Regions from separate parts of the Aerococcus sp. Group 2 genome, predicted to be linked through region 1. Evidence: riboswitches for the same ligand, from Rfam matches in the RefSeq annotation. Region 1 holds a riboswitch; the other holds the start of a gene.
The links. Region 1 has a riboswitch for FMN ahead of JFU01_RS07975 (energy-coupling factor ABC transporter ATP-binding protein). Riboswitches for the same ligand answer to the same signal wherever they lie in the genome.
Positions count from the first base shown of each region.

Region 2: linked by a shared signal. The riboswitch ahead of JFU01_RS07600 (ECF transporter S component) and the one ahead of JFU01_RS07975 (energy-coupling factor ABC transporter ATP-binding protein) in region 1 are both predicted to bind FMN.

Region 1 covers NZ_CAJHPA010000006.1:59,294-63,614, forward strand. The annotation lists gene truA (tRNA pseudouridine(38-40) synthase TruA) at 1-265, opposite strand, end outside; gene JFU01_RS07965 (energy-coupling factor transporter transmembrane component T family protein) at 368-1,162, opposite strand; gene JFU01_RS07970 (energy-coupling factor ABC transporter ATP-binding protein) at 1,152-2,030, opposite strand; gene JFU01_RS07975 (energy-coupling factor ABC transporter ATP-binding protein) at 2,006-2,845, opposite strand; FMN riboswitch at 2,911-3,036, opposite strand; gene JFU01_RS07980 (acyltransferase family protein) at 3,088-4,321, opposite strand, start outside.
Region 2 covers NZ_CAJHPA010000005.1:124,611-128,931, forward strand. The annotation lists gene JFU01_RS07580 (reductase) at 35-400, shown strand; gene JFU01_RS07585 (segregation and condensation protein A) at 397-1,167, shown strand; gene scpB (SMC-Scp complex subunit ScpB) at 1,164-1,724, shown strand; gene JFU01_RS07595 (pseudouridine synthase) at 1,724-2,446, shown strand; FMN riboswitch at 2,502-2,620, shown strand; gene JFU01_RS07600 (ECF transporter S component) at 2,729-3,319, shown strand; gene JFU01_RS07605 (helix-turn-helix domain-containing protein) at 3,469-4,321, opposite strand, start outside.

The DNA of each region.
Region 1 (4,321 bases):
TAGCGTCATCTAAGATACTATTCAAAGCCCGTAATAGGCCCTCGGTTTCGATCTCTGAAGGGTAGTCAAAGTGAACCACTTGCCCCAGGGCATGGACACCAGAATCGGTACGGCCAGACCCATAGACAGGAATCTCTTGTCCCTTAGTCATTAATTTCAGGGCCTTTTCTAGGGCAGCCTGGATACTGGGACCATTGGGTTGGACTTGAAATCCCACATAGGGAGTACCATCATAAGCAATCGTCGCTTTATAGCGTTGTGGCATAATTATCAAACGCCTCTCTCCTTATATAATCACAAATAAATAGGAAAAGCCGGCCATCACTGCCAGCTTTTCGCTCTTGTCATTCTTTACTTGCCTTGGCCATTAGGACCTAAAGATTAATATTGCTAGGCAAACGCAAGCCACTAGCCCGATAGCCATGGTATCGCGTTGGTGCCAGTGGAGTAAACGATACTTGGTCCGTCCTTCGCCCCCTTGGTAGCCACGCGCTTCCATAGCAATGGATAAGTCGTAGGCGCGGTCAAAGGCCGAGACAAAGAGGGGCACCAAGATGGGAATAATGGCCTTGATCCGGCTCATTAAGGAGCCCTCGCTAAAGTCAACCCCACGGGCCCATTGAGCATCCATAATCTTGTCCGTCTCTTCTAATAAGGTTGGTACAAAGCGTAATGCAATGGACAGCATTAGGGCAATTTCGTGGACTGGAAGAATATTCTTTAAGGGCTTCATCAAACTTTCCAAGCCATCGGTAATATCCAGGGGTTTAGTGGTTAAGGTAAGAATGGTAGAAATGAAAATAATGTAAACGAAACGTAAAAAGATAAATAAGGCGTTCCATAAGCCTTCATCAGTGATAGCTAAAAAGCCCCATTGCCAGTAAACTTCCCCTGTCCGGGTAAAGAATAACTGCAAGGCCACCGTAATGAGGATCAATAGGATCATGGGCTTTAACCCTTTGAGAAAAATTTTCAAAGAAATTCCGGTAAGCCAGACAAAGGCCACCACTAAGAGTCCTAAGATCCCATAAGTCAGGCCATTATTGGCGAAGAAGATAAAGATCAGTAAGATGAACATGATGATCAATTTGGCCCGTGGATCCATTCGGTGGACCAGGGAATCCCCGTTCAAATAACGTCCCATAATAAATTTATTCTTCATCTTGAACCTCCCCTAGTTCAAAATAGTTAAGAATACTATCCGCAAGTTGGTCAACGGTTAGCGGATTGTCTTGGAGTTGAATCCCTGCTTTGTCAGCTAAAACCGCCTTAAATTCTAAACTATCAGGTAGTGACAGGCTATGGTCTCTGAGCCAGTCAGCATCAGAAAAGATTTCTTCTGTGGGCCCTTGACGGACCACCGTTCCTCGGTTCATCACAACAATATGATTGGCATATTGGGCAGCATCATTCATTTGATGGGTCACTAAAACCACCGTTAACTGGCGTTCCTTATAGAGTCGGTAGAACATGGCCATCATGTCCCGGTGCCCTTTAGGGTCCAAGCCAGCCGTGGGTTCGTCCAAGACTAAGACTTGGGGTTCCATGGCAAGGATCCCAGCAATGGCTACCCGACGCATTTGTCCACCCGATAAGTCGAAGGGCGATTGGTCATATAATTCACTTGGCAAACCAACCAGGTCCAGAGCTTCAATGGCTTTTTGACGAGCTTCTTCCTCACTAGCTCCGTAGTTTAAGGGGCCAAACATGACATCTTTAAGGACGGTTTCTTCAAAAAGTTGCGATTCAGGAAACTGAAAGACAATCCCTACTTGGCTACGAATACGGCGTAGGACTTCTCCTTTAGAGTTCTTGGTCACCTGGTCTGGCCCAATTTGAACGGTACCTTGGGTAGGCTTCAAGAGGCCATTAAGGTGTTTGATGGCGGTTGATTTTCCACTACCGGTATGGCCAATAAAGGCGGTAAAACTTTGGTCGGGAATGGTTAAATTCACATCATGCAAAGACAAGGTTTCAAAGGGAGTACCTGCCCCATAGGCATAACTTACGCCTTGGAATTCAATTTGCATAACCAGTCCACCAACCCTTCTTCAGTATAATAATCTGTTTCAAATGAAAAACCACCTTGGGCTAGGGCATTTTTTAATTGCACACTAAAGGGCACGCCCAGCCCCATATCGATCAACTTATCCCCATAAGAAAATATTTCTGCCGGTTTGCCCTCATTAACGATTTCTCCCTGACGAAAAACCAAAATCCGGTCGGCACTGGCCGCTTCACTTAAATCATGGGTAATGGATAGGACGGTGAGCTGGCTCTTTTCCTTCAGGCGGCGGATAACCTCCATCACTTCTTCGCGCCCTTCTGGATCCAGCATGGAGGTGGCTTCATCCAAAATAATCACCCGGGGCTGGAGAGCAATAATACCTGCAATGGCTACCCGTTGTTTTTGCCCTCCTGATAAGTTACTGGGTTCATATTGGCGATAAGCCGACATGCCGACCTCTTCTAAGGCCCAATTGACCCGCTCGACCATTTCATGGTGTGGTACCGCAGCATTCTCTAAGCCAAAGGCCACATCGTCTTCAACCGTGGCTCCAACGAATTGGTTGTCAGGATTTTGAAAGACCAGGCCGATATTTTGCCGGATCGTCCAGACATTGGCTTCATTAAGTGTTAAACCCGCCACGGTAATCTGGCCGGATTCCGCTTCTAATAACCCATCAATTAGTTTGGCCATGGTAGATTTTCCTGAGCCATTATGACCGATAATGGCTACCCATTCTTGGTCAAAGATATCAAAAGAAACCTGTTTGATGGTTTGTTTGTCTTCTTCCTTATCATAGCGAAAGCTAACATCTTTGACAGAGATGATCGACTCCAAGTTGTCTCCCCATTTCTAAAATAAAACCCTCCGTTCTAATTAACGGAGGGGCTATAGTTATCGTATTCACTCTTCTCCTATCAGACTTTACTGTCGGTACTAGAATTACACTAGTTCATTCCTATCAATCCCTTGATAGCTTGCGGACTTTTACCGCCGGTCGGGAAACGCTCCCTGCCCCGAAGATATCTGTAAATCTCTTATTAGTGTAACGGAACCAGTGCTATATTTCAACTGATTTATCACTTATTATCTTCAATTAGTGCCCGTCCCACATAGTCTGTCCAAGCCTTGACCCCTGCTTTTGAGAAGTGGATGCCATCTTGGCTGAGCCAATCGGCTTGGGCATTTTGATCATAGTAACCAGACCAATCAATTAATTGACAGTCCTTCCTGCTATCAGCGGTTGCCTTCAAGGCCTCGTTGACTTGTTGGCGCCAAGGCCGGTTGACATGGGTATTGACCAGGTAAATCTTCTTACCTTCAAAGCGTTTCAGTAATTGGTTGATTTGTTGGGAAGTAAAGCCACCATTGGCGCCTAAATCTACCACCACTTTATCCTGGATCTCATTATCAGCGCTAAAGCTATCAATCAGTTCACCAGCTTGGTAGACTTGGAGTCCCACCTTGGCACAGATATTTGACCGTGGGAAGAGAGCCGTAATCCCCTTAGAGACATCGATGGTTAAGGAGTCTCCTAAGAAGGTAAAACTGAGGCCGTTAGCCTGATAGAGGACCCCATTAGAGAAGTCACTCACGATGGCCTGTTGGTCTTGGCTGAGCGACTGCCGGTATTTTTCAATATCTTCGTCATTATCACTAGCAATGGTATGCTTTTCCCGGTTGGCTTGTTCGATAGCTTCTCGGGCCTCCCGCGCTTCAGCCTCGGACTTGAGCACCACTTCTCCCTTGGGTGCTGTCACTAGGGCAAAGAGCGCTAAGCCTAGGACCAGGGTAAAGCCCCAAAAGAGGACTTTTTGGTACCAGGGAGTCTCCTTAGCCCGGACTTGACGAAAACCAGTAATTAAACGGAGCGGCTCCCCTTTAGGTCGTATATAAATCGGTATTGTCACTAAGCGCTGGTTAACTAGGGCGTCTAGGAGTAGACCAATCACAAAGATCGCTAAGACCTGTAACCAGGGTTGCATGGTAAACCAGTTTTGTTGACTGGCATGGGCAGTAAAGACAATATAGATGGGATAGTAGGTCAGATAGACGAAATAATTCTTCCGCCCGATAAAGGCCAAGGGCTTAAAGCGAAGAGCCTTACCAATAAAGGACTGGTCTTGGACAATAGCTAAAACAAATAAGACTACCAATAGGTCAAAGACCAACATGCCCCCATAATAGGTCCACAGGGATGAATCGGTCAAGAACTTCATCAAGACTGCTAATATACCAGCAGTCACTAGGGCAATTAAGTCTGGCGTCCAAGACGTCTTAAGCAGCCGATCTGAGAAGCCTATGATTTCTTCC
Region 2 (4,321 bases), on a different contig from region 1:
AATTTCATACATTTCAAATTATGAGAAAGTAGTTATGGGTTTGTTATCTTATCTAGATGCCTATAAGTCTATGGATGACTTGATGGCAGAAATGAAGCGTATAAAAACAGGTAAACGTCAACTCTATTTATGGCGTGATGAAGAAACCGATAATATTGTCGGTATTATTGGTTTTGACCAAGATGAGGAAAAAGAATTAGTATTAGTACGTTATAGCTCAGTTAATCCTTCTTTCGACCAAAATGAGATTACCTATGCCATGCTGACTGCTTTAACCCAGGAATTTCCTATGTATACCATTAGCGGCTCACTAGCTATGTCTGATATCTTAAAAGGATGGGCCTTACATGAGCAACGTACCATGCCACATATTATTCATCACGATGGGGAAGGTTTATGAATAAAACTAAGCAAGAAAACACTGAAACTTCTAATGATGAATTACACATCGATCTAGCGGCTTTTGAGGGGCCGCTAGATTTGCTTTTGCACTTAATTAAGCAGATGGAAGTTGATATTTTTGATATTCCCATTGTTGATATCACCAACCAATATCTAGAAACAATTCACCGCCATCAAAAAAGGGACTTGGAACTAGCCAGTGACTACTTGATTATGGCGGCCAGTTTAATTGAAATTAAGACTAAATTACTCTTACCCAAAAAAGCTATGGAAAAAGAAGAGGAAGACGATCCACGAGCCGATTTAGTCCAACAATTACTAACCTATAAGCAATATAAAGCTGTCTCAGCCATCTTAGAAGAAAAACAAGCTGACCGGTCTTTGAGTTACTCTAAAGAGGCCAGTGACCTCTCGGATTTACAAGCCGTTGTGCCTTTACCTGAAAACGAAGTAAGCAGTGAAGACCTCTTATCGGCCTTTAAAAAAATGTTTTTACGCTTGAAGCAGGAACAACCACTTGAAAGAACTGTAAAAGGGGAAACTTTTACAATTGATGAGGCGATTATGAGTATCGAAGAAGCCTTGGACCAAGAGTCAGACCACTTGTCCTTTTTTTCTTTGCTGAGTTCGAATCAGCCTAACAGAGAGAAAGTGGTGACTTATTTTTTGGCTCTGTTACAATTAGTTAAACAAGGAAAATTACTTATCCAGCAAGATCAGATTGCTGCAGATATAAGCATACAAAAGAAGGATGATGGGGATTGACCATTGAGGGTGCTTGCGAAAGTTTATTATTCGTTGCTGGTGAGGAAGGTCTTAGCCTAGAGGAACTAGCTAATCTTTTAGATCTTTCTAAAGAAAAGGTCCAGTATAGTTTATGGAACTTAGACAAAAAATTAAAAACTGATAGTCAGCGGGGGCTAGAATTAGTATGTCTAGGGGGGCGCTATCAATTACTGACTCAAAAGATCTATGCTGACTTAATCCAAAAATATGCAGTCAGTCCTTTTGCTTTGAAGCTGTCCCAACAAGCCTTGGAAACCTTGGCAGTGATTGCCTACCAAGGCCCAATTACCCGATTAGAAATTGATGAAATCAGGGGAGTTCAATCGCAAGCCATGATTAAACGCCTCTTATTGCATGATTTGATTGAAGAAGCAGGGCGAAAAGAGGGTCCTGGACGTCCGATTCTTTACCAAGTAACTAATTATTTTTATCAATATTTTGGATTGAATTCAATAGCCGACCTCCCTGATATATCATCGCTTTTACCTGAAGATGAGGAAGATAAGGGCTTATTTGATGAAGAAGGAGATAAATAATGGAAAGATTACAAAAGGTCATTGCCCATGCTGGTGTGGCTTCGAGACGTGATGCCGAAAAATTAATCCTTGCTGGTCGGGTGCAGGTCAACGGCCAGGTGGTTACTGAACTCGGCACTAAGGTCACCAAGAAGGACCTCGTTGAAGTTGACCAGGTGCCTATATACAAAGAAGAACCCGTTTACTACTTATTCAATAAGCCGGATGGGGTCATTTCTTCTGTTGCTGATGATAAGGGCAGAAAAGTAGTGGTTGATTATCTTAAAGAGATCCCCCAACGTATTTATCCTATCGGGCGCTTAGATTATCATACGACTGGAGTCTTACTTTTAACCAATGATGGGGAATTTGCCAATTTATTAATGCATCCTCGTTACGAAATTGATAAGGTTTACGTGGCTAAGGTAAAGGGCTATCCTAGCCCCGATGCTCTTAAGCGCTTAGAAGAAGGTCTAGTGATAGACGGGCAAAAAACCGCTAAGGCTAAGGCGCGCATTCGGAAAAATAAGGCTGCTAAGGAAAATGCAACCGTTGAGTTGACAATTCATGAAGGACGTAATCGTCAAGTTCGTAAGATGCTTGAAGCAGTTGGCCATCCCGTAAAACGTTTGAACCGAGAACGCTATGGTTTTTTAACGACTGAAGGTCTAGGGGTGGGTGAATACCGGCCATTATTAAAAGCTGAAGTTGAGCGTTTAAAACAATATGCCTTACAAAAATAAAACGCTTGCATTTCTCCTATAATGGGGTTATAATTTATTTGTAAAATTAAATAAATGAAATCTTCGGGGCAGGGTTAGATTCCCGATCGGCGGTGATAGTCCGCGAATCAGTGAGCTGATAGAACTAGTGAAATTCTAGTACCGACTGTAAAGTCAGAATGGGAGAAGATAGTAAATACTTACTAATTAATTCTTTTCATTGAAGACTTTCGGTGAAAGGAATTTTTTATTTTCAAGAAATAACAATTAACCCTGACTGAGAAGAAGAAAGGGGAAATTGTTATGAAAACAAGTACACGTCAGTTAATTGTTACCGCAGTTATGGGGGCTATTGCCTTTATCCTTATGATGTTTTCTTTTCCGATATTGCCTGCTATACCTTTCTTAAAGGTCGATTTTTCTGATGTACCGATCCTATTCACCACCTTTTTATTTGGTCCATGGAGTGGTGCAGGGGCTGCTTTTGTACGGAACTTTTTACACTATATGCAAACAGGCGGTAATGCAGGTTACCCAATTGGAGATATGGCTTCTTTCATAGCTACTCTTTCTTATTGCTTGCCAATTTACTATATTTTACGTAATTATGATCTTCGTTTGAGCAAACAAGTTGAAAGGGCTAAGTACTATGTCAAAGTCTGCTTTGCTTTTGCAATCGGTAGCGTATTAATGACGTTTGTCCTTTCCTTGGCTAACTACTATGTCATTACTCCCTTCTATATGGCTGTGATGAATTTCGAAATTCCTAACATGCAGGAATATATTCTTTATGGCATAGTTCCCTTTAATTTACTCAAGGGTCTGATTATTTCGATAGCTAACTTTATTGTTTTATCGGCTGCCTTACCTGTGGCTAAGCGGCGTTTAGTTTAGTTCAGGGCAGTTATTATTTGCTAGGTAAATCCCTTGCCATTGAAATAAAAAAGACACCAGCTTAATGAGAAGCTAATACTTGCTTGGCTCCTTAAGCTGGTATTTTTATATGTTTCGTGTTGTGAAGATGGTAGTCTTCTTCCTGGACTTTAAGAAAATTTGAGTTGGTTAATCATTTGGTAAATCCAACCTAAATCTTCAGTCGTTAGATCATCCTTTATTGTATGAATGGTTATGCCCTTAAGATTAAATAAGGGGTAGGTGGTTAATAAAATATCAATCCTTGAATGGTCTAGGTCTTCCATAAAGTAAGTATCTGTGATGGGGGTGACCTCAATTAATGAGCCGAAAAACAGGTGGAGTTTTCCACAGATTTCTCCAGTACTGTAGAAACGACCGGTATAAACCGCGATATTTAGGCGTTTATAGTCCTTATAAAAATGATTGATCGTTAAGGGATAAAATGAATAGACATAAGAAAACATAATAGCCGTACGCTTGGCCATTAGCCCTTTACTGAAATAGGATTGAAAACTTTCTAGAATTGGCTGTAGACGGGCGTTAAAGCCGGGAAGGATGAGTTCCCATTTTTCCTTTAAATTACTGATTTCTAAAGCAGTCAATTGCATCTTAGAATAATTTTCATTTTCCTTTAAATCGAGCTTATCCTGGCAGCAATTATAGAGTAATAAAAGCAACAAATCCTTCTTATCTTGGTCTAAAGGACTTAATTGCTGGCTGGTCGTTAGTTGATCCAATTCTTTAAAGAAGTTAGCGACGGCTTGAGAATGATCATTTGAAGAACGAATTTCTTCTTGTAAGGCTTGGATAGATAAGTAGGTGGTGTGTGTTGCTAGACCGACTAAGAGTTGACGGACGGCTTCAGAATTGATGGATACCTTTAGGCGATACTCGATATCAAAGATAGTAAATTGGGCTTTTGTGGCGGTTAAGGATTCTTGTAAGCTCGATAGGTCCCTTGGTAAGTAACTGTCTTGGACC